DNA from 3 places in the Streptomyces sp. NPDC047117 genome. Region 3 is predicted to be linked to each of the others. Evidence: riboswitches for the same ligand, from Rfam matches in the RefSeq annotation. Region 3 holds a riboswitch; each other region holds the start of a gene.

Region 1 (6,994 bases), on a different contig from region 3:
AGACCCCGGCGATGGCGCCGTCCCCGGAGCCGCGTTCCTGGAGGGCGCTGAGCAGTCCGATGCCGATCGCGCCGGACTGGGTGAAGAGGCCGATGCGGCCGGCGCCGGGCAGCCGGGGAGAGAGGGAGGCGTTGAGGCGGACGCCGGCCGCGGTGTTGATCAGGCCGAAGGCGTTCGGGCCGACCAGTCGCATCCCGTAGGAGCGGGCCTGGCGCAGCAGTGCGCGCTGCTTCTCGCGTCCTTCGGGGCCGGCCTCGGCGTATCCGGAGGTGAGGATGACGAGCCCCTGTACGCCGTGTTCGCCGCAGTCCTGTACGACGTCGGGGACGTGTGCGGCGGGTACGGCCACGACGGCGAGGTCGACGGGGCCGGGGATGTCGCGGAGCGAGCGGTAGGCCGGTACGCCCTCCGGGTCCAGCGTGCTGCCGCCTTCGGGGAAGGCGTGGTTGACGGCGTACGTGTGGCCGGTGAAACCGGAGTCGAGGATGTTCCGGAGGGCGGAGCGGCCGACGCCTCCGGGGGCGCGGCCGGTGCCGAGGACGGCGACGGATCCGGGGGCGAGCAGCCGCTGTACGGAGCGGGCCTCGGCGCGGTGCTCGCGGCCGCGCATGACGGCCACGGACTGCTCGGTGGGTTCGAGGTCGAATTCGAGGCGGACGACGCCGTCTTCGAAGGTGCGCTTCTGGGTGTACCCGGCGTCCGTGAACACCTTGATCATCTTGGTGTTGGCGGGCAGCACCTCGGCGGCGAAGCGCCGGATGCCGCGTTCGCGGGCGACCGCGGCGATGTGCTCCATGAGTGCGGAGGCCACGCCGCGGCCCTGGTGGGCGTCCTGCACGAGGAAGGCGACCTCGGCCTGGTCTGCGTCGGGGCCGGTGGCGGGGCGGCCGTCGGCGTTGATGCGGTCGTACCGGACCGTGGCGATCATCTCGCCGCCCACGAAGGCGGCGAGTCCGACCCGGTCCACGTAGTCGTGGTGGGTGAAGCGGTGCACGTCGCGGTCGGAGAGCCGGGGGTAGGGCGCGAAGAAGCGGTAGTACTTCGACTCGTCGGAGACCTGCTCGTAGAAGGAGGTCAGGTGTTCCGCGTCGTCCGGGGTGATGGGGCGGATCCGGGCGGTGCCGCCGTCACGCAGCACCACGTCGGCTTCCCAGTGGGCGGGGTAGGCGGCGGCATCCGACGGCGTCTCCATGCGGACAGCGTACGACCGGCTGCGTATCGGGGGCCGGTCGAAGTGCCCCGAAGGCCGCACGGACACGACCGTACGTGCCCGGCGGCGGGACGGTGCGTACGACCGGGTCTCAGCATGCGTACAGCCGGGGCGTGACGCAGGCTTGGACTTCTAGGATCCGAGCGCTCGCCCGGGCTGGGCACACCGGACCACCGGTGCCCGCGTGAGACACTGGTCTAGACAACTTCTCCGACCCGAAGGGCAACACAATGGCTGAGCGCCGCGTCAATGTCGGATGGGCCGAGGGTCTGCACGCCCGCCCCGCCTCGATCTTCGTCCGTGCGGCCACCGCTTCCGGCGTGCCGGTCACGATCGCCAAGGGCGACGGCAACCCCGTCAACGCCGCTTCCATGCTCGCGGTCCTGGGCCTCGGCGCCCAGGGCGGCGAGGAGATCGTGCTGGCTTCGGACGCCGACGGCGCCGACGCGGCGCTGGACCGCCTGGCGAAGCTCGTCTCCGAGGGCCTCGAGGAGCTCCCGGAGACGGTCTGACCCTTCGGGCAGACCCGGCGGGCCCCACGCCGCCGGAACGGCCTCTCACGGCCCCGCCACGGACCCGCCCACGGGTCACGGGCGGGGCCGTTGCACGTCCAGCGGGAGGCCGTTCCGGGTACGGCGGGGCCGCTCCACGTCCCGGCGGGCCGGATCCCTTGCCGGCCTGCACGGAATTACCGGGCCGAGCCGCCCGCCGAGCAGAATTCGACGGCACACACGTAAAGTCGCACGCAGAATTACCCTGCCGGGCCCACACCCCCGAATTCAGGCACGCCGATCACGGCGGGCAGAATTCCCCCAGGAGTTGTATACGCCAGCACTGTTAATTCTGCACGCGCGCCATGTTTACGGACGGTTTCGCTTCCCTCACCGCGGGTGCGGGACGGCGCAGCCGGTGGGCGGGCAGCGTGCGCTCCACGTGGGCGGCGGTCAGTGCGCGGGCGCGTTCGGCGTCGCCGCGCGCCACCGCGTCCACGATCGCGCCGAGCTCCTGCCAGTAGCGGTCCACGTCTCCCGGCGAGATCCGGCCCAGGTCGACCGCGTACACCCAGTCGATCTTGCGGCGTACCTGAACGAGCAGCGCCGTCATACTGGCGCTGCCGCTCGCCTGCGCGAGCGTCCCGTGGAACCAGCCGTCCAGTTGCCGCAGGTCGTCGGGGTTGCCGTGGCGGGCTCTCGCGCGTCCCACCCCGACCAGGCCGCGCAGCACCTTCAGGTGCGCGGCGGAGCGGCGGGCCGCGGCACGGGCGGCGCCCAGGGGCTCCAGGAGGAGGCGGATGTCCAGGAGGTCGGCGGCCTCCTGCTCGGTCGGCTCGGCGACGCACGCGCCCGCGTGCCGGCGAGTGGTGACGAACCCCTCGGACTCCAGGGTGCGCAGTGCTTCGCGTACGGGGACGCGGGAGACGCCGTACCGGGAGGCGAGGAGTTCCTCGATCAGCCGGGAGCCGGGCGGGAACGCGCCGGAGACGATGTCGTCGCGAATCGCCGTGCAGACCGCATGCGCCGAAATATTTCCTCGCATCGTCCGTGCCTCCGCCGCAATCCTCCGGAAACGCCGCCGGGCGGCGCCTTTTCCGTGACTCTATGACACCGGGCCGCCTTTTCCGACAGCCGTGACGAATTCCTGGATATTTTTTGGCCGAGGAAAGGGGTGCGCGGGAACGCGGGGGCGGAAGCGCGTCCGGAGACGCCGAAGCCCCGGCCGTCGGGCCGGGGCTTCGGGTGGTACGCGGAGTGCGCCTACGGTGCGCGGTCGTCAGACGTTGACGCCGTGCGAGCGCAGGTACGCGATCGGGTCGATGTCCGAGCCGTACTCCGGGCCGGTGCGCGCCTCGAAGTGCAGGTGCGGGCCGGTGGTGTTGCCGGTGTTGCCGGACAGCGCGATCTGCTGGTTCGCGGAGACCTTCTGGCCGACCGAGACGCCGATGGACGACAGGTGGCCGTACTGGGTGTAGGTGCCGTCGTCCATCTTCAGGACGACGTTGTTGCCGTACGCGCCGCCCCAGCCGGCCTCGACGACGGTGCCGGCGCCGACGGCGTGGACGGCGGTGCCGGAGGCGGCGTGGAAGTCGATGCCGGTGTGGCTGCCGGAGGACCACAGGCCGCTGGAGGCCTTGTACGGCGTGGAGACGTAGCTGCCGGAGATCGGCGCGACGAAGCCCGAGGCGCTGAGGGTGGTGCGGGCCTCCGAGCGCGAGGCGCGGGCCTCGGTGGCCTTCTTCTTCTCGGCCTTCTTCTTGGCGGCCTCGGCGGCCTTGCGGCGCTCGTCCTGGGCCTTCTTCTTCGCGTCCTCGGCGCTCTTGACGGCCGCGTCCTCGACCTTGGCGCGGGCGGCGGCGACCTCGGCGGCCTCCTCCTGCGCGTCGGCCTGGGCGACGATGTTGTCGGCGACCCGGTCGCCGGTGTCGGCGATGGCGCGGGTGAGGCCGGTGTCGGTGGTGGCGGCCGGGTCCTCGTTCGCGGCCAGCGCCGGGGAGGCGATGGAAACGGCGACGCCGGTCGCCGCGGCTATGCCGGCGATGTTGCGGGTGGTCCGGGCAGCACGGCCGGGGCGGCGGTGCTTGCCGGTGGCACGGGTGAACGCCATGACCGGCGCACTCCTTTCCTTCCTTCTCGCCTACCGGGTTAGCTGACGGGTTCGGAGCAGGAAGGTCTCCTACGGGCGGCTCCGGGGGGAGTCGCCCGATTCACCCCAAGGGACATGTGGGTCCCCGGCTCCCCTGGCTCGCGCCGTACGGGGACTCGGCGATGACTGCCCGGCGGCCGCGGGTGCGGCGCACTTCTGTCGAACAGCCGGACCGACGCTAAACGGGACATCTCGCGATCAGCAAACAGAAACAGGAGTTTGTGCCGGACGCCACACGGCACGCGAGCAACCACCTACTGCATTCCGGACAAAAGCAGAGATCCCGGGCCGCATTGGCGACCCGGGATCCACTATGTCCTGATATGTGAGCGGCGTTGGCGGCTTTCACGCCACCCCGTGACGACACCGGTACGAGCCGTTCCGGCCCGCCCCGCCGCCGTACGGCGCGAGCGAATTCACAGCCGTTACCGCGACGGCCGGCGGCGCTCCAGCTCCGCCGCCGGCCCGCTCCGTATCAGCCCTTGACGACCGACACCTCGCCGATGCCCAGCTTCCGTACCGGCTCCGCGATCTCCGCGGCGTCGCCCACCAGAACCGTCACCAGCCGGTCCACCGGGAAGGCGCTGACCGCGGCGGCGGTCGCCTCGACCGTGCCCGTCTCGGCCATCCGCCGGTACAGCTGCGCCTGGAAGTCGTCGGGAAGCTCCTGCTCGACCTGGTCGGCGAGCGTCCCCGCGACAGCCGCCGCCGTCTCGTACTTCAGCGGCGCCACCCCGACCAGGTTCTGCACCGCCACGTCCCGCTCGGCGTCGGTCAGCCCCTCGGCGGCCAGCGTCCGCAGCACCTTCCAGAGGTCCTCCAGCGCGGGCCCCGTAGAGGCGGTGTCCACCGAGCCACTGATGGCCAGCATCGCGGCACCCGTACCGTCCGCGGAGGACCGCAGCACCTGGCCGAACGACCGCACGCCGTACGTGTAGCCCTTCTCCTCGCGCAGCACACGGTCCAGCCGGGACGTCAGGGTGCCGCCCAGGCAGTACGTGCCGAGCACCTGCGCAGGCCACACCCGGTCGTGCCGGTCGGCGCCGATCCGGCCGATCAGCAGCTGGGTCTGCACCGCACCGGGCCGGTCCACGATCACGACGCGGCCGGTGTCGTCGGCCACGATGGGCGACGCCGCCACCGGCTCCGCGGTCGAGCCCGCCCACGCCCCGAGGGTCTCCTCCAGCGCCGCGTCCAGGTCCACCCCGTCGAAGTCACCGACGACCACGGCCGTGGCCGTCCCCGGACGCACGTGCGCCTCGTAGAAGGCACGCACCGCGGCGGCGTCGATACGCGCCACCGTCTCCTCCGTGCCCTGCCGCGGCCGGGACATCCGGGCCGTGGCCGGGAACAGCTGCTTGGACAGCGCCATCGCCGCCCTGCGCCCCGGATTCGCCAGCTCGTGCGGGATCTCGTCCAGACGGTTGCGCACCAGGCGCTCGATCTCGCCGTCGGGGAAGGCCGGGGCACGCAGCGCGTCGGCCAGCAGGCCCAGCGCCTTCGTGAGGCGCGAGGCCGGCACTTCGAGGGAGACCCGGACACCGGGGTGGTCGGCGTGCGCGTCCAGCGTGGCGCCGCACCGCTCCAGCTCGGCCGCGAACTCCTCGGCGTCGTGCTTGTCGGTGCCCTCGGAGAGCGCGCGCGCCATGATGGTGGCGACACCGTCCAGGCCCGCGGGCTCGGCCTCCAGCGGCGCCACGAGGTTGATCTCGACCGCGACGACCTGCTGGCCCGGCCGGTCGGCGCGCAGCACCGTCAGGCCGTTGCCGAGCCGGCCGCGCACCGGCGCCGGGAACGCCCACGGCTTCGGCTGCCCGGCCTGCGGCTGCGGGTGGAACGTCATGGTGGGGGTCACGGCTTCGGTCACTGCGCCGCCTCCTCGGTCTCGGTGTCGTGCTGGGCGGCGGTCGCGTCGGCCTCGGTGGCCTCCACAGCGGCGGCCTCGGCGGGCCCGGTCGGCTCGTAGACCAGCACCGCACGGTTGTCCGGACGCAGCCGGGCCGCGGCGACCGCCTGCACCTCCTCGGGAGTCACCTCCAGAACGCGCTGTACGGCGCTCAGCGCGAGCTGCGGGTCACCGAACAGCACCGCGTACCGGCACAGTTCGTCCGCGCGCCCGGCGACCGTCTCCAGGCGGTCCAGCCACTCGCGCTCCAACTGGGCCTGCGCCCGCTCCATCTCCTCGGCGGTCGGGCCCTCCTCGGCGAAGCGCTTGAGCTCCTCGTCCACCGCACGCTCGATGGCGGGCACCTCCACGCCGGCCGACGTCTTCACGTCCAGCCAGCCCAGCGAGGGCGCGCCCGCCAGCCGCAGCAGCCCGAAGCCCGCCGCGACGGCGCTGCGGTCGCGGCGCACGAGGCGGTTGTACAGGCGGGAGGACTCGCCGCCACCCAGGATCGTCAACGCCACGTCCGCGGCGTCAGCCTCACGGGTGCCGTCGTGCGGCAGCCGGTACGCCGCCATGAGGGCCCGCGAAGGCACCTCCTCGTGGACGACCTCCCGCAGCTCCCGGCCCATGGTCTCGGGCAGCGAACCGTCCCGCGGCGGCTGCTTGCCGTCGTGGCCCGGGATGGAGCCGAAGTACTTCTCCGCCCAGGCCAGCGTCTGCTCGGGGTCGATGTCGCCCACGATGGACAGCACGGCGTTGTTGGGCGCGTAGTACGTACGGAAGAACTTCCGCGCGTCCTCCAGAGAGGCCGCGTCCAGATCGGCCATCGACCCGATGGGCGTGTGGTGGTACGGGTGGCCCTCCGGGTAGGCCATCGCCGTCAGCTTCTCGAACGCCGTCCCGTAAGGCACGTTGTCGTACCGCTGACGGCGCTCGTTCTTCACCACGTCGCGCTGGTTCTCCAGCGACTCCTCGTCCAGCGCGGCCAGCAGCGAACCCATCCGGTCCGCCTCCAGCCACAGGGCGAGCTCCAGCTGATGGGCCGGCATGGTCTCGAAGTAGTTCGTCCGCTCGAAACTCGTGGTGCCGTTGAGCGAACCGCCGGCGCCCTGCACCAGCTCGAAGTGACCGTTGCCCTTCACCTGCGCCGAGCCCTGGAACATCAGGTGCTCGAAGAGGTGCGCAAGGCCCGTGCGGCCCTTCACCTCGTGCCGGGAGCCGACGTCGTACCACAGGCAGACCGCCGCGACGGGGGT
Region 2 (6,994 bases), on a different contig from region 3:
GTCCTCCAGGCGCGGGGCCGTCTCGACGACGTCCGGGTTGCCACAGGGGCAGCGGTGCGCGATGGCGCGCAGGCCGCGGGGCGGGCGGCCCAGCTGCTCCCGGAACGCCGCGACGTCCGCGTCGGTGGGCTCGGTGGGCTCGGTCTGGGGAGGCGGCGTGTCCATGCAGGCTTCTCTTGTCGTCAGGGTTGTACGGTCGGCCGCCCCATCATCCCCCGGCGGCGCGCCCTCGCGCGTCGGCGGAGTCCAGTCCGGACCAGATCGCTTCGTACCACGGGCGCTGCACTGCGCCCTGTCCGGCGCGCGGCCGGCTCGCGCCGGTGCCGTCCACGACGGTGTAGCCCGTCTCGCCGGGCAGTACGTAGTGCAGGTGGCGGCGGGCCTGCTGGCGCACGTACGCGGGGTCCTGCCAGCGGGCCTTCTCCTGGCGCAGCCGCTGTACGGCGTCCTGGGTGGTCTCGGCCTGGCGGCGCTGGTCCTCGATGTCCGAGCGCTGGGAGACGTAGGCCCTTATCGGGTACGCGAGGGCCACGACCAGCGAGCACAGGACGAGCGCGAGCAGCGCGGCGCGGCCGGTGAGCCGGCTGCGGCGCGGGGAGCGCGCGCGGTAGACCCGGGCCGCGGCCTGCTCGCCGAGCGCCTTGAGCCGGGTCGCGGTCGAGAAGCGTTCCGCGGACACCTGCCGCCTCCCCTGCCTCGCCTCGTACATACGTCCCCGGCAACGGTACGGGACCGCTGCCGGGGACGTACGGAAGCCGGGGCTTTCCGGCCGCCGGGGCCGTCAGCACTCAGCCTTTGAGGCGCAGGGCGTCAGCCCTTGAAGCGCGGGAACGCGCTGCGGCCCGCGTACACCGCGGCGTCGTCGAGGATCTCCTCGATGCGCAGCAGCTGGTTGTACTTGGCGACGCGCTCGGAGCGGGCCGGGGCGCCGGTCTTGATCTGGCCGCAGTTGGTGGCGACGGCCAGGTCGGCGATGGTGACGTCCTCGGTCTCGCCGGAGCGGTGCGACATCATGCACTTGAAGCCGTTGCGCTGGGCCAGCTCGACGGCGTCCAGGGTCTCGGTCAGCGAGCCGATCTGGTTGACCTTGACCAGGAGGGCGTTGGCGGAGTTCTCCTCGATGCCGCGGGCCAGGCGCTCGGGGTTGGTGACGAACAGGTCGTCGCCCACGAGCTGCACCTTGCTGCCGAGCTTCTCGGTGATGACGTTCCAGCCGGCCCAGTCGTCCTCGAACAGCGGGTCCTCGATGGACACGAGCGGGTACGAGGCGACGAGCTCCTCGTAGTACTCGGTCATCTCGGCGGCCGAGCGCTCCTTGCCCTCGAACTGGTACTTGCCGTCCTTGTAGAACTCGGAGGCGGCGACGTCCAGCGCGAGCGCGATGTCCTGGCCGGGGGCGTAGCCGGCCTCCTTGATGGCCTCCAGGATGAGGTCGAGGGCCTCACGGTTGGAGCCCAGGTTCGGGGCGAAGCCGCCCTCGTCGCCCAGGCCGGTGGCCAGGCCCTTGGCCTTCAGGACCTTCTTGAGGGTGTGGTAGACCTCGGCACCCCAGCGCAGCGCCTCGGAGAAGGACTCCGCGCCGATCGGGGCGATCATGAACTCCTGGATGTCCACGTTGGAGTCGGCGTGCGACCCGCCGTTGAGGATGTTCATCATCGGAACGGGCAGCACGTGCGCGTTCGGGCCGCCGAGGTAGCGGAACAGCGGCAGGTCGCTGGCCTCGGACGCGGCGTGCGCGACGGCCAGGGAGACGCCCAGGATCGCGTTGGCGCCCAGGGAGCCCTTGTTGTCGGTGGCGTCCAGGTCGAACATCGCCTGGTCGATGAGGCGCTGCTCGGTGGCGTCGTAGCCGACCAGCTCGGGGCCGATCTGCTCGATCACGGCGAGGACGGCCTTCTCGACGCCCTTGCCGAGGTAACGGTTCGGGTCGCCGTCACGCAGCTCGATGGCCTCGAAGGCGCCGGTGGAGGCGCCGGACGGCACGGCAGCGCGGCCGGTGCTGCCATCGTCGAGGCCGACCTCGACCTCGACCGTGGGGTTGCCTCGCGAGTCGAGGATCTCGCGAGCTACGACGACGTCGATCGACGGCACGTTGTCTCCTTCATGGGTGTCATCTGGAGTTCTGCAACACGAGCCTAACGGCCCGGGGACCGTCCGCCTGCCCCTAGCCCCTTCCGTGAGACGAAAAAGGACCCAAAGGCCCTCAATACGGGAGGTAAGAACCGGTTTTCATGGCGGACATCTCCGTCATAACAGGCACTACGCATCTGAGCGGCGGCCCGCCCGGATGCCTGCACGCAGAAGCCGCCCCGCAAACGTGAAGCCCCGCCGTGACGCGCTCGGGGGCTTCGCGTCGCGGCGGGGCGGTCACACGGGCCGGGCCGCGCGCCGATCGTGCACCGATCGGACGGCGGCCCCGGCCGGGGGCCTGTCAGGACCCGTCAGAGGCGGATCAGACCTCGAGCTTCTGGCCCGGGAAGATCAGGTCGGCGTTGTCACCGACGGTCGACTTGTTGTTCTCGTAGACCGTCTTCCAGTTCTTGCCGTGCGCCTTGGCGATCTTGCCCAGGGTGTCGCCGGACTTCACGGTGTAGTTGCCGTGGCCCTGCTTCGGGGCGGCCTTGGGCTGCACCGGCTGCGGCTTCGGGGCGGCCTGCTGCTTCGGCGCCTCCTGCTGGGGGGCGGCCTGCTGCTTGGGGGCCTCCTGCTTCGGGGCCTGCTGCTGGGCCTGGCCGGAGCCGGTGTCCACCTGCGCGGCCGGGCCACCGGAGGTCAGGCCGCCGGCACCGGCGCAGCCCCAGGCACCCGGGCCCTGCATGGCGAGCAGCTTCTCGGCGGTGGCGATCTGCTGGTCCTTGGTGGCCAGGTCGGCACGCGGCGCGTACTTGGTACCGCCCGCGGCGGCCCAGGACTGGTTGTTGAACTGCAGGCCACCGTAGTAGCCGTTACCGGTGTTGATCGACCAGTTGCCGCCGGACTCGCACTGGGCGACCTTGTCCCAGGTGGCGACCGAGGCGGCGTTGGCGGAACCGGCGGTCATCAGCGGGACGGCCACGGCGGCGCCGGCGACACCGGCGAGCGTGACGACGCGGACGGCCTTCGAGGGGCGGCGGTGCTTGCCCTTGAGCATGGTTGTTCTTCCTCACCGACGCCTGCGAGGTGAGCTGTCGGGTTCGGGCTGTGAGTGGCCCGGCCGGATGCGCTGTCCGCACACCCGGCTTCACCCCAAGCCGCCCGCTGCGTTTCCACTGCGGTGACGGCACTTACCTTGGGTCCCCCGCTCCTGCCTACGGCGCTTGCGCGACGGTTGTCCGACCGATCACCGGCAGGATTCGGCGAATGATCGGCGGGCTCGCTTGGTGCGAGCGGTGAAGAACGTAAACACACACCCCTCGGCGGTTCAAACCACTCTTTCGTAGGACAGTTGACCGTTTTCGATCATCGAAACCATCCGTTTGCGCAGGTCGAACACGGTATGGAAACAACGGACACGGCGGGCGGAAACGCTCCGGGACGAGACCCATGTCTCACTTTCCCCAATTGGGTACAACCCGGCCGCACTTATGCCGCCCGCCCCCTCCGTCACTGCCCCAGAACGAGCCGCTGACCAGGGTGGATAAGGTCCGGATCGGTCCCGATGACGCCCTCGTTGGCGTCGTACAGGCCGGTCCAGCCCCCGGCCAGCCCGCGCTCCTCGACGATCGCGGACAGGCTGTCGCCGGGCCGCACCGTGTACGTGTCGTCGCCCCCCGAGGTACCGCGGTGCGCGTCGCCGCCGCGCGAGGCGTGCCGCCCCGCGGAACGGCCGTCCTTCCCCTTGCCGTCCGCCTTCTCGTCCGCGCCGTCACCCGCCGAACCGCGGTGGCGGCCGGTACCGGGGGCCGAGGGGTCGCCGGAGGGCGCGGACGCGTCGCCGGAGGGCGTGGAAGCGTCGCCGGAGGGCGTGGAAGCGTCGCCGGAGGACCGGTCGGCGGAGTCGCCGGCGCGCTGCCCCGCGGAGTCCTCGCCGGAGCCCGCGCCGGAACCCTTGTCGGCGTCCTCGGCATCCCCGGCGCCCTTGTCCGTGGCGCCGTCGGACGGCTTGGAGGTGGCGTCGCCGGACGGCTCGGCGTCGGGCTCGTCCGCCGACGGGCTCGTGGCGTCGCCGGAGGGCTCGGCGGAGGCGTCGCCGGACGGCTGCGCCGTGTCTGCGCCGTCTTCGTCGCCCGTACCGGCAGAGGCTTCGTCGCCGGACTCCGAGGGCTGCGGGTCGGGCGTCTCCGACCCGCCCGGGTCCACGTCGGGTATCAGGCCGTCCACGTCCAGCCGGGCATTGACGGCGCAGCTGGGCCAGGCGTCCGGGCCGCGGTCGTTCAGGATCGACTCGGCGACCGCGATCTGCTGGGAGCGGCTGGCGAGGTCCGGGCGCTCGGCGTAGGACTCGCCGCCGTAGTCCCGCCACATCTGGAGGGTCAGCTGGAGCCCTCCGTAGAAGCCGTTGCCGGCGTTGGCGCTCCACATGCCGCCGCTCTCGCACATCGCGACGCGGTCCCAGGTGGCGGTGTCGGCGGCCTGCGCGCCGCCCGCCGTCAGCAGCGGCAGGGCCAGGCCTGCACCCGTGACGGAGGCCGCCACCAGGAGGGCGGGGGCCTGGCGGGGGCGGCGGTGTCTACCGTTGCCGGAGCGCATGCGAGTGCCTTTCGAGCGGCGGCTTGAGTTGTCGCACGCAAGGTAGCGGGGGCCCGGTCCGGTCTCAAGCCGGTGTAGCGGAGATCACGCGTAGATCACGCCGCTGACGCCACGTCAGTTCAGGCCCTGGTCCGCACCCTTGTCTCGTTCCGGTACCTGCGGGAATGCCCGTTCTGACGCCCCGTCCGAAGCGCCCGATTGCTCCGGTGTGAACCGCACCGGCAGGGCCCGGAGACCGCGCATGATCAGGCCGCCGCGCCACCGCAAATCGTCCGGATCCGCAGCCGCCTCCAGATCGGGCAGCCGGGCCAGCAGGGTCGCCAGCGCCGTACGGCCTTCGAGGCGGGCCAGCGGCGCGCCCAGGCAGTAGTGGATGCCGTGCCCGTACCCGAGGTGCTGGTTGTCGCGGCGCCCGAGGTCCAGCGTGTCCGGCTCCTCGAAGCGCTCCGGGTCCCGGTCCGCGGCCGCCAGCACGACCAGTACGGGGTCGCCAGCGGCGACCGTCTGCCCGCCGATGGTCAGCTCCTCCGTCGCGAACCGCCAGGTCGCCAGCTCCACCGGCCCGTCGTAGCGCAGCAGTTCCTCGACCCCGGTCGCGAGCAGTTCCTCGTCGCCCGCGGCCAGCGCGGCCTGCAGCCGCGCCCGCTGCTCGGGGTTGCGCAGCAGCGCGTACGTACCGTTCCCGATCAGGTTGACCGTCGTCTCGAACCCGGCGAAGAGCAGGATGAACGCCATCGCCGCCGCCTCGTTCTCGGTGAGGTGCTCGCCGTGGTCGGAGGCCCGGATGAGGGCCGAGATCAGATCCTCGTCCCCGGTCTCCTCGGCCGCCAGCGTCTCCCGCTTGCGGTGGATCAAGTCGGCCAGATACGCACGCATCTTCTTCACGGACCGGGCGACCCCGCCGCGCGGTCCTCCGCCGTGCCGGATCATCATCCCGGCCCAGTCCCGGAAGTCGTCCTGGTCCTCGCGCGGCACGCCCAGCAGGTCGCAGATCGCGTAGATGGGGAGCGGGAAGGCGAACTCGTGGATGAGGTCGGCCTCGCCGCGCGCCGCGAAGCCGTCGATCAGCTGGTCGGTCAGCTCCTGCACGCGCGGCGCGAACCGGGCCACGGTGCGTGGGGTGAACGCCTTGGCGACGAGGCGGCGCAGCCGGGTGTGGTCCGGCGGGTCGATGTTGAGCAGGTGCGTCATCAGGTTGGCGCTGCGCTCGCCGGGGATGCCGACCTTGCCCTTGCCGTGCGCGGCCTCGCTGTGGTGCTGCGGGTTCTTCGACAGCCGGGGGTCGGCCAGCGCCTCGCGCGCGTCGGCGTAGCGGGTGACCAGCCAGGCCTCGACGCCGCTGGGCAGCGTGGTCCTGCGCACCGGCGCGTGCTCCCGGAGCCAGGCGTACGCGGGATACGGATCGGCGGCGAACTCCCAGGTGAAGAGCTCGGGACAGGCGGGGGCGGAAGCAGTGGAGTCGTGCACCCCTTGACCGTAACCGGTTGTCCACAGGGCCCGGTCACTGTCAGTTGCGGCCGGTAGCGTTTGTGGGAGTGCGGTGGAGGTGGGGGAGGGGCTTTCGCCGTGGGGGTGGGGGGTGGGTGGGTGTGACGCCGTCCCCGGCTCGACTCCCTGTGGTTGGGGAGAGGGAGGGGTCCTGCCAGGAATCAGCTAGAGCGCCCGCTCCGCCGCCACAATCGCGTCCCGGTACGTACGTGCCGCCGCCCGCAAGGCGGTTTCCGGGTCGGTGCCCTCTTCCTGGGCCCGCGCGGCCAGCGCCAGCAGTTCGTAGCCGATGCCCTCGCCCGTGACCGGCACGTCGAGGCCGGCGGTACGGGCCCGGGAGGCCAGCTTCGCGGCCAGCGCCAGCGCCGGCTGCCCCAGCGGTACGCCGTCCGTCACCGACTCGCGCTGCTTCTCCTCGGCCTTGGTGCGCAGCCAGTGCGCCCGGACGTCCTCCGGTGTCGCGGCCTCCTCGTCGCCGAAGACGTGCGGGTGCCGGTTGATCAGCTTGTCGACGATGATGCCCGCGACGTCGTCGACGGAGAACGGCTCGTCGGGGTCGTCCTGCGCGATCCGGGAGTGGAAGACGACCTGGAGCAGTACGTCGCCCAGCTCCTCGGCCAGCGCCTCCCGGTCGCCCTCCTCGATCGCCTCGACCAGCTCGTACATCTCCTCCAGGCCGTACTTCGCCAGATCCTCGTGGGTCCGGACGCCGCTCCACGGGCAGGCGACCCGGATCCGGTCCATGACCTGTACGAGGTCCAGCAGCCGGGCGCCGGGCAGATCGTACGAACCGGGCAGCAGCTCCAGGTCGGGCATCGCCTCGCGCCCCGAACCGGCG
Region 3 (6,994 bases):
CCGCAGCCCCTTCTCCACCAGAGCGTTCAGCAGGTCCATGGCGAAGATCCTGGCTTACGGCACCGGCCCCGGCCAAGGAGGATTCCGACAACGCCGCAGGTTGGGGGTGTGTGTATTGCCACACCGTAGACAGGCGTAACGACCGCTAACGTCTATCGACAGCCAACAAACCCGAGGATGCCGATGCCTGCCGACCCCGCCGCCGTCCCGTCCGGTGACGACCCCTTCGACTGGATCGACGAGGCGCGTGAAAAGCGCCGCAGCGCAGGGCTCGTACGGACCCTGAAGCCGCGCCCGGCCGACTCGGCCCTGCTGGATCTGGCGAGCAACGACTACCTCGGCCTCGCCCGGCACCCCGAGGTCACCCGGGCCGCCGCGGCCGCCGCGCACCGCTGGGGCGCCGGCGCGACCGGCTCCCGGCTGGTCACCGGTACCACGGAGCTGCACGCCCGGCTCGAAGCCGAACTGGCCGAATACTGCGGTTTTGAAGCGGCTCTGGTGCTCTCTTCGGGGTACGCGGCCAATCTCGCGGCCGTCACCGCGCTCACCGGGCGCGGCTCCCTGGTCGTCTCCGACGCCGGGAACCATGCCTCGCTCATCGACGGCTGCCGGCTCTCGCGCGCCCGTACGGCCGTGGTGCCGCACAGCGATCCCGAGGCGGTGCACAAGACCCTCGACGCCGCGCGCGCCGAACCGGACCACGAGGGCCGCGCCGTGGTCGTCTCGGACTCGGTCTTCTCGGTGGACGGCGACGCCGCGCCGCTGGCCGCGTACGCCACCGCCTGCCGTGCGCACGGCGCGGCGCTGCTGGTGGACGACGCGCACGGGCTGGGCGTCCTGGGGGAGGGTGGGCGCGGCGCGCTGTGGGACGCGGGCCTGGCGGGGGACCGGGACGTGGTCGCCACCATGACCCTCTCCAAGTCCCTGGGCAGTCAGGGCGGTGCCGTGCTCGGCCCGGCGAAGGTCATCGAGCACCTGGTCAACACGGCCCGTACGTTCATCTTCGACACGGGGCTGGCGCCGGCGGCGGCCGGTGGCGCGCTCGCCGCGCTCCGGCTGCTGCGCAGGGAGCCCGAGCGGGCCGGCCGGGCCCGTGCCGTGGCCCGTACGCTCCACCGGCGGCTGACGGCCGCGGGGCTCGCCGCGGTCCTCCCGGACGCCGCCGTGGTGTCCGTACGCGCACCCTCGCCCGAGCAGGCGGTGCAGTGGGCGGCGGACTGCCGCGCGGCCGGTCTGGCCGTCGGCTGTTTCCGCCCGCCGTCCGTTCCCGACGGCATTTCGCGGCTGCGGCTGACCGCCCGCGGGGACCTGACCGACCGCCAGATGGACGAAGCGGTCGGCGCGATCCTTTCGACCGCACCGACCGCTTGAACTATTTCCCCGGAACCGGTCGCTGAATTTTATTCTTGAACCGGTCCCTCGAAGGTGTCCGGATCAGCCCGCCTTTGTGGGCTCACCGGTGTGCAGGGCGTCGACAAAAGCCCGCCACGCGGAGCCCGCGAACAGCAACGCGGGCCCCGAAATGTCCTTCGAGTCGCGAACGGCGAGAGTTTCACCGTTGACCCGGGCGGTCTCGACGCAGTTGTTCATTCCCGTACTGCGCGTGCTGCGCACCCAGCACGCGCCCGTAAGGGCGGTGCTGGCGGGTACGTACCGCGGCGATGCCGTCATGTTGGAGCCTCCTCAACGCGCCCAGACCAGGCCACTCAGCCGTCAGCGATCTGGGCAATCAAAGCCGATGATTCCTCGCATGAGAGGGCGTGCCCCCGCAGCGTGTCGAATGCATCGCTGTACGCCCTGAGGTCCTCTTTGCGTTCGAGGTAGAGGCTACTCGTCAAATGGTCGAGAACCACCACATCCAAGTCAGCAATGAGCGGAAAGGAGAAGATAACGAAAGGGCCGGTGATGCCGATGTGGACACCGGCTGCAAACGGCAGCACCTGCAGCCGCACGTGCGGCAGTTCCATGACCTGAAGCAGATGCCGCAATTGGTCCTTCATCACCTCCGGGCCACCCGCCGGACGGCGTAGGACGGCCTCGTCCAATACGGCTGAAAGGTTCAGTGGAGCGTCCCCGTCCAGCACGTTCTGACGCTCCATGCGGACACCGACCAGCGCATCGATTCTGCTCTGCGGCAGGTCGGCCAGGGCCGCCCGGGTGACCGCCCGTGCGTAATCCGGGGTCTGCAGCAGCCCCGGTACCACCGTCGTCTCCAGCGTCCGCGCGTGCGAGGCGCCGGCCTCCAGGCTGATGAAGTCCCGGTACTGCGGCGGCAGCAGGTCACGGTAGGTGTGCCACCAGCCTCGTCCCGCGTCCCCTCCGCCCCCGCCGCCCGCGTCCTGGCCGCACAGCGCGGCCAGCAGCGCCCGCGACTCCTCGTCGTGCACGTTGTACGCGTCCAGCAGCCGTTCCACGTCGGCCGGACGCACTCCGCTCCGGCCGGTCTCGATCCGGCTCACCTTCGACTGGTGCCAGCCCACAAGGCGGGCGGCCTCGCCGCTGGTGAGCCCGGCCAGATTCCGACGGCGCCTCAACTCCGCACCGAGCTTGCGACGGCGCACTGCGGGACCGTGGTGCATGAACCCTCCTCACGGATAACCGCGACTCGTCATAACTGACACCGATGCGTCAGTGTGCCGCCCAAATACGGTCTCGCGTAGCAGAGTTCACCGCTTCGAGCGACAGATATATGCATATCTTGGTGGATGGCTCACGGCAGGGGCAGCATGAGTGGCAGTCTGGCGCAAAGCAGCGGCACGGGGCCGATTTTCGGACCTGATCATGCCTCTGCGCAGCGGAGAGACGGCCTTGGGCGGGAAAGGGACGGGCGCGGCGATGGCAGACCACCAGGAAGCATCACTGACCCTGCCGAGCGCGCCGGAGTCCGTACCAACGGCGCGCAGATACGTTACTGGAGTCCTCTCGGGGTGGGACGAGGCGGGTGGCGCGGAACGCGCGGACCTCCACGACACCGTGCTGCTCATCGTCTCCGAACTGGCCACCAACGCTGTCGTCCACACCCTCGGCAGATCCCCGGCCTTCACCGTCGTCCTCCACCTCGACCGGGACGAAGTGCTGACCATCGGTGTCACGGACAGTCACCCCCGCATGCCGCGCCGGCTCCCCGCCGCCGTTCAGCAGGACAACGGCCGCGGACTCGTCATCATCCGCACCCTCGTCGCGGAATCCGGCGGAAAGATCACCATCGAACCCACCGACGCCGGCGGCAAGACGGTCTGGGTAGCCCTCCCCTGGCCGACCCCGGCCCCGCGAGCCGCTCCCCGCGGCGCGAAGGCGTGACCGACCACCGTGGCGCGAGCGACCACCGCCAATGCGGCCGAGATCATTCGCCGCACGCAGGCGGGGGGCGGAGGGCCGGTCGGGGGTCCGTATGGTGTGCACGCGGGGCCCGTCCCGACGGAGGCCCGGCCGGTATTCCACGTGCGGCCGGTGTCCATCGTGCGACGGGCATCCGCCGTTCAGCCGGTGGCGTCCGGCCGTCGGTCAGCTCTCCCTCATCGCAAGGAGCGCCTCCGCGCCGACCGGGGTGAACCCGGCCGCGAGCAGGGCCCGTACGCTGGCGGCGTTCGCCGGGGCGACCTGAGCCCATAGGGGCCGGTTCGCCGGTACAAGATGGCGGGCAGCCGTCGCCAGCAGCCGGCCGAGCCCATGCCCGCGCGCGGCCTCGGGCACCTCGAACGCCACCTCCCACCGCCCCGCGACACCACGGCCGAGCACCACGACGCCGTGCCCGCCCCCGTCGGTGGTCCACGCCCGTACGTCGTCGCGATGGCGCAACGCGCGTGCGAGGCGCGGGTGGGCCGGATCGCGGATCTCCCGCAGCGCCAACGGCGGCGGCCCCGGGAGCGGTTCGGCGACCGTGAGCATGTCGACGCCCTCGACCGTACGACCGGTACGGTCCGCCAGCGCGGCCAGGAACCCCGGACTCAGCGGAGCCCCCGGCTCCCCCGGCGCGATCCGCTGCCGCACCCAGTCGGGGGAGACGTCGGCACACACGAACGCGCACCCCGAGAACGAGAGGACACCACTGTCGCGCTCCGACACCGGCGGCAGCACGGTGACGCTCCCGTCAGCAGCCGGAAACGCACCGGCGGCAGCCGCGTCCAGCACCTTTCCCCACATGTGGCCCACGCGGCGCCCCTACGCCGGTTCCGGGAGCGTGTGACGCGTGTTGGTAAGCGTGTTGATCCGTACGTGCTGCAGCGCGGTGTGCCGCCACACGAACACGATCGCGAGAACGGCGGCGGCCGCATCCAGCAGATCGGACAGGAACAGGGTCCGCACCGCCGCCCGCAACTCCCCGAACCCCTCGGCTCCGCGCATCTGAGAACTGCCGACAACGCCAAAAAGGTTCGTCGCGACCCACATCCCCCACCAGGCATTCACCACGACATACGAAACACGGCTACCGGGCGGGCTGCTGGCCTTCCAGATGTCCCCGGCGATCTGCCGCGGAAACCACAGATTGACGATCGGGGTGACCCACGCACCGACCGTCCAGAGCCGCCCCCGCCGGTGACCGTCGGGAGTGAAGACCTCGCCATTGATTCTGGTGCGGAAGAACCAGAAGAGGAACGCCAACGCGACAACGGGCAAGAGCTGAACGGAGAGATTCCCGTAAAACGAATAATCCTCATCAGCCGCAGCGAACTCCGCCCCGGAGGACTCGAATGGCTCGAAGTCCGAGCCACCGAAGTCCCCCTTCTCCGCAGCCAATTCACCCAGCACACGCAAATACCGCCCGCCGGCGGCGAGTATCAGCACGTCCACCGCAAGGAACACGCCCAGCAATACCACCACAACCGCCGCCCACCGAACCGGCGAAACAAGCGCCCCGCGTCTCCCACCACTTGCCGCCACCGTCTTTTCCCCAGGCATGGGTGTCCCCCCAGTAATCGCCGAAGCCCCCCTGGCCCCGCCCCGAACGGCACCCTCACGGCCGCCGGCAGAAGCTACGACAACCAACCCGCCCTGTCCACGCAGATATTCGAATCGTTAGGCGTTGCCCACCGGTAGCGCGCGAACGCCGGAGGGCAGTCGGTGGTGCGGAACCCCGGGGAGGCCGCCGCGGTTCGGCTCCCCGGGGTTCCTGGTGGCCTATCGGCCCTTACGCGCGGCCGTACCAGACGCTGCGGGTCCAGATGCGTTCCTTGCGGACCGAGGCCCCGGGCTTGGGGGCGTGCCAGATGCGGCCCTTTCCGGCGTAGATGCCCACGTGGTACACCGAGCGGCCGGAGTGGAAGAAGACCAGGTCACCCCGCTTTCGTGCGGAGGCGCTGATGTGCCGGACGTGGCGGTACTGGGAATCCGCCGTGCGTGGCAGCCGCTTGCCCACGCGCTTGAACGCGTACTGCGTCAGCCCCGAGCAGTCGAAGCTGTGCGGGCCCGTGGCTCCCCAGCGGTACGGCGAACCCTTCTTCGACGCCGCGACCCGCAGCGCCCGGTGGCCGGACCCCGACGAGGCCGCCGTGACCGCGGACGTCGCGGACACCGTCGTGGACGCCGCGGCGGGTGCCGCCGTCGCGTCCGCCGTGCTGCCGGGGACCAGGCCCCCGCCTCCCACCAGTGCCAGCGTGAGCACCGAAACCGCCGCGGCGCGGGACACCAGGGCGGGCACACCAGAAGCAGGATGATCATCGCGCGCAGACATGCGCACTCCTTCGTCAGCCGCCTGCGAAGGAAGACCTGTCGGGTTCGGGCAGGCGAAGATGCCCGGCCGGATGTACTGCCGCCCGAAGGCGGGCACCGGCTTCACCCCAAGGGACCGCCGGCCGCAAGAGCAGCCGGCCGGTGGCCCCGTCGTGCTCGGGTCCTCCGCTCCTGCCGGTCCACGTGTATCGACCAGACGTCCGGGTACGGCGGCAGGATTCGGCGTCCGCCCGGACCGCCCCGCCGCTGTGGCGGGGGCTTGTCGTCGGAGGGATCGTTGCGCAACGCACCGGTGAAGCCGGAGTGGAACATGCCTGGTGTGAGGGTCGTCACGCTTGATCCATTCGGGTGGACAGGGGCTGTGCGTCGAGCGGACCGAGGGCCGTACGCACCCCCGTACCGGCGCGGTCGTACGGTCCGCAATCCGACACGTCGGCGCGGCGCGCAAGTCGAGCCCCGCATCAGTCGCACCCACAGGCACTCCAACGGGCGGAGACCGATCGGGTGCCGGAGGCCCCAGGGAACGGAATCGTCCCGTCATTCCTCAGCAGGCGGCGGGACGGCGACGAGACCGGCCCGCCGCTCCCCGTCCAGCACCCGCAGCGCGCGGGTGAGGGTGTCGGCGTGCAGCTCCGTCTCGCCGCGCTCGTGCATCAGCGCCAGCGCGTCCCGCAGGTCCGCGGCCCGGCCGACGAGTGCCTGCGCGGCCCGCAGTCCCTGGTACGTGCCGTTGCCGCGGGCCGGATTGATCCGCCCCAGCAGGTCCAGCACCTGGAGGTAGCTGTCGATGAAGGCGCCTTCGGCCCTGGTCAGCGCGGGTAGCGGTGGCAGCTCGGGAGGGAGGGCGGCCATCCCCTCACCTCGCGCCGGGAGCCGTACCGGAGCCCGCACCCGGAGCCCCGCCGGACACGCCCGCCGAGGCCTTGCGGCCGCGGGTGACGTCGTCGATCAGCCCGTAGGCCACGGCCTGCCGCGCGTCGAGGATCTTGTCGCGTTCGATGTCGGCGGCGATCTGCTCGCGCGGCCGGCCGGTGTGCCGGGCGAGCAGCTCCTCCAACAGGTCGCGGGTGCGGAGCAGTTCGCGGGCCTGGAGATCCAGGTCGGTGGCCTGGCCCTCGATCGGTTCGCTGAAGGACGGCTGGTGGATGAGGACCCGGGCGCCGGGGAGAGCGAGGCGGCGGCCGGGGTGGCCGGCGGCGAGCAGGACGGCGGCGGCGGAGGCCGCCTGGCCGAGGCAGACCGTCTCGATGGGGCTGGTGACGAACTGCATCGTGTCGTAGATCGCGGTCATCGCGGTGAACGAGCCGCCGGGGGAGTTGATGTA

What was found. A riboswitch is a leader RNA that binds a small molecule or an ion and turns the genes downstream of it on or off. The one in region 3 is predicted to bind cyclic di-AMP.
Positions count from the first base shown of each region.
Region 1: linked by a shared signal. The riboswitch ahead of ABZ840_RS26690 (M23 family metallopeptidase) and the one ahead of ABZ840_RS20560 (C40 family peptidase) in region 3 are both predicted to bind cyclic di-AMP.
Region 2: linked by a shared signal. The riboswitch ahead of ABZ840_RS36295 (transglycosylase family protein) and the one ahead of ABZ840_RS20560 (C40 family peptidase) in region 3 are both predicted to bind cyclic di-AMP.

Region 1 is NZ_JBEYUN010000015.1:77,483-84,476, forward strand. It holds gene ABZ840_RS26675 (GNAT family N-acetyltransferase) at 1-1,192, opposite strand, end outside; gene ABZ840_RS26680 (HPr family phosphocarrier protein) at 1,441-1,722, shown strand; gene ABZ840_RS26685 (GntR family transcriptional regulator) at 2,048-2,746, opposite strand; gene ABZ840_RS26690 (M23 family metallopeptidase) at 2,981-3,811, opposite strand; cyclic di-AMP (ydaO/yuaA leader) riboswitch at 3,824-3,982, opposite strand; gene ABZ840_RS26695 (pitrilysin family protein) at 4,326-5,693, opposite strand; gene ABZ840_RS26700 (pitrilysin family protein) at 5,714-6,994, opposite strand, start outside.
Region 2 is NZ_JBEYUN010000033.1:30,327-37,320, reverse strand. It holds gene ABZ840_RS36310 (DUF501 domain-containing protein) at 1-165, opposite strand, end outside; gene ABZ840_RS36305 (septum formation initiator family protein) at 209-679, opposite strand; gene eno (phosphopyruvate hydratase) at 811-2,091, opposite strand; gene ABZ840_RS36295 (transglycosylase family protein) at 2,453-3,130, opposite strand; cyclic di-AMP (ydaO/yuaA leader) riboswitch at 3,135-3,348, opposite strand; gene ABZ840_RS36290 (transglycosylase family protein) at 3,583-4,668, opposite strand; gene ABZ840_RS36285 (cytochrome P450) at 4,783-6,135, opposite strand; gene ABZ840_RS36280 (nucleoside triphosphate pyrophosphohydrolase) at 6,322-6,994, opposite strand, start outside.
Region 3 is NZ_JBEYUN010000010.1:49,372-56,365, reverse strand. It holds gene bioB (biotin synthase BioB) at 1-39, opposite strand, end outside; gene ABZ840_RS20590 (8-amino-7-oxononanoate synthase) at 184-1,371, shown strand; gene ABZ840_RS20585 (DUF397 domain-containing protein) at 1,435-1,671, opposite strand; gene ABZ840_RS20580 (helix-turn-helix transcriptional regulator) at 1,707-2,579, opposite strand; gene ABZ840_RS20575 (ATP-binding protein) at 2,836-3,300, shown strand; gene ABZ840_RS20570 (GNAT family N-acetyltransferase) at 3,505-4,143, opposite strand; gene ABZ840_RS20565 (DUF4328 domain-containing protein) at 4,162-4,821, opposite strand; gene ABZ840_RS20560 (C40 family peptidase) at 5,129-5,671, opposite strand; cyclic di-AMP (ydaO/yuaA leader) riboswitch at 5,675-5,905, opposite strand; gene ABZ840_RS20555 (hypothetical protein) at 6,208-6,522, opposite strand; gene ABZ840_RS20550 (ATP-dependent Clp protease proteolytic subunit) at 6,527-6,994, opposite strand, start outside.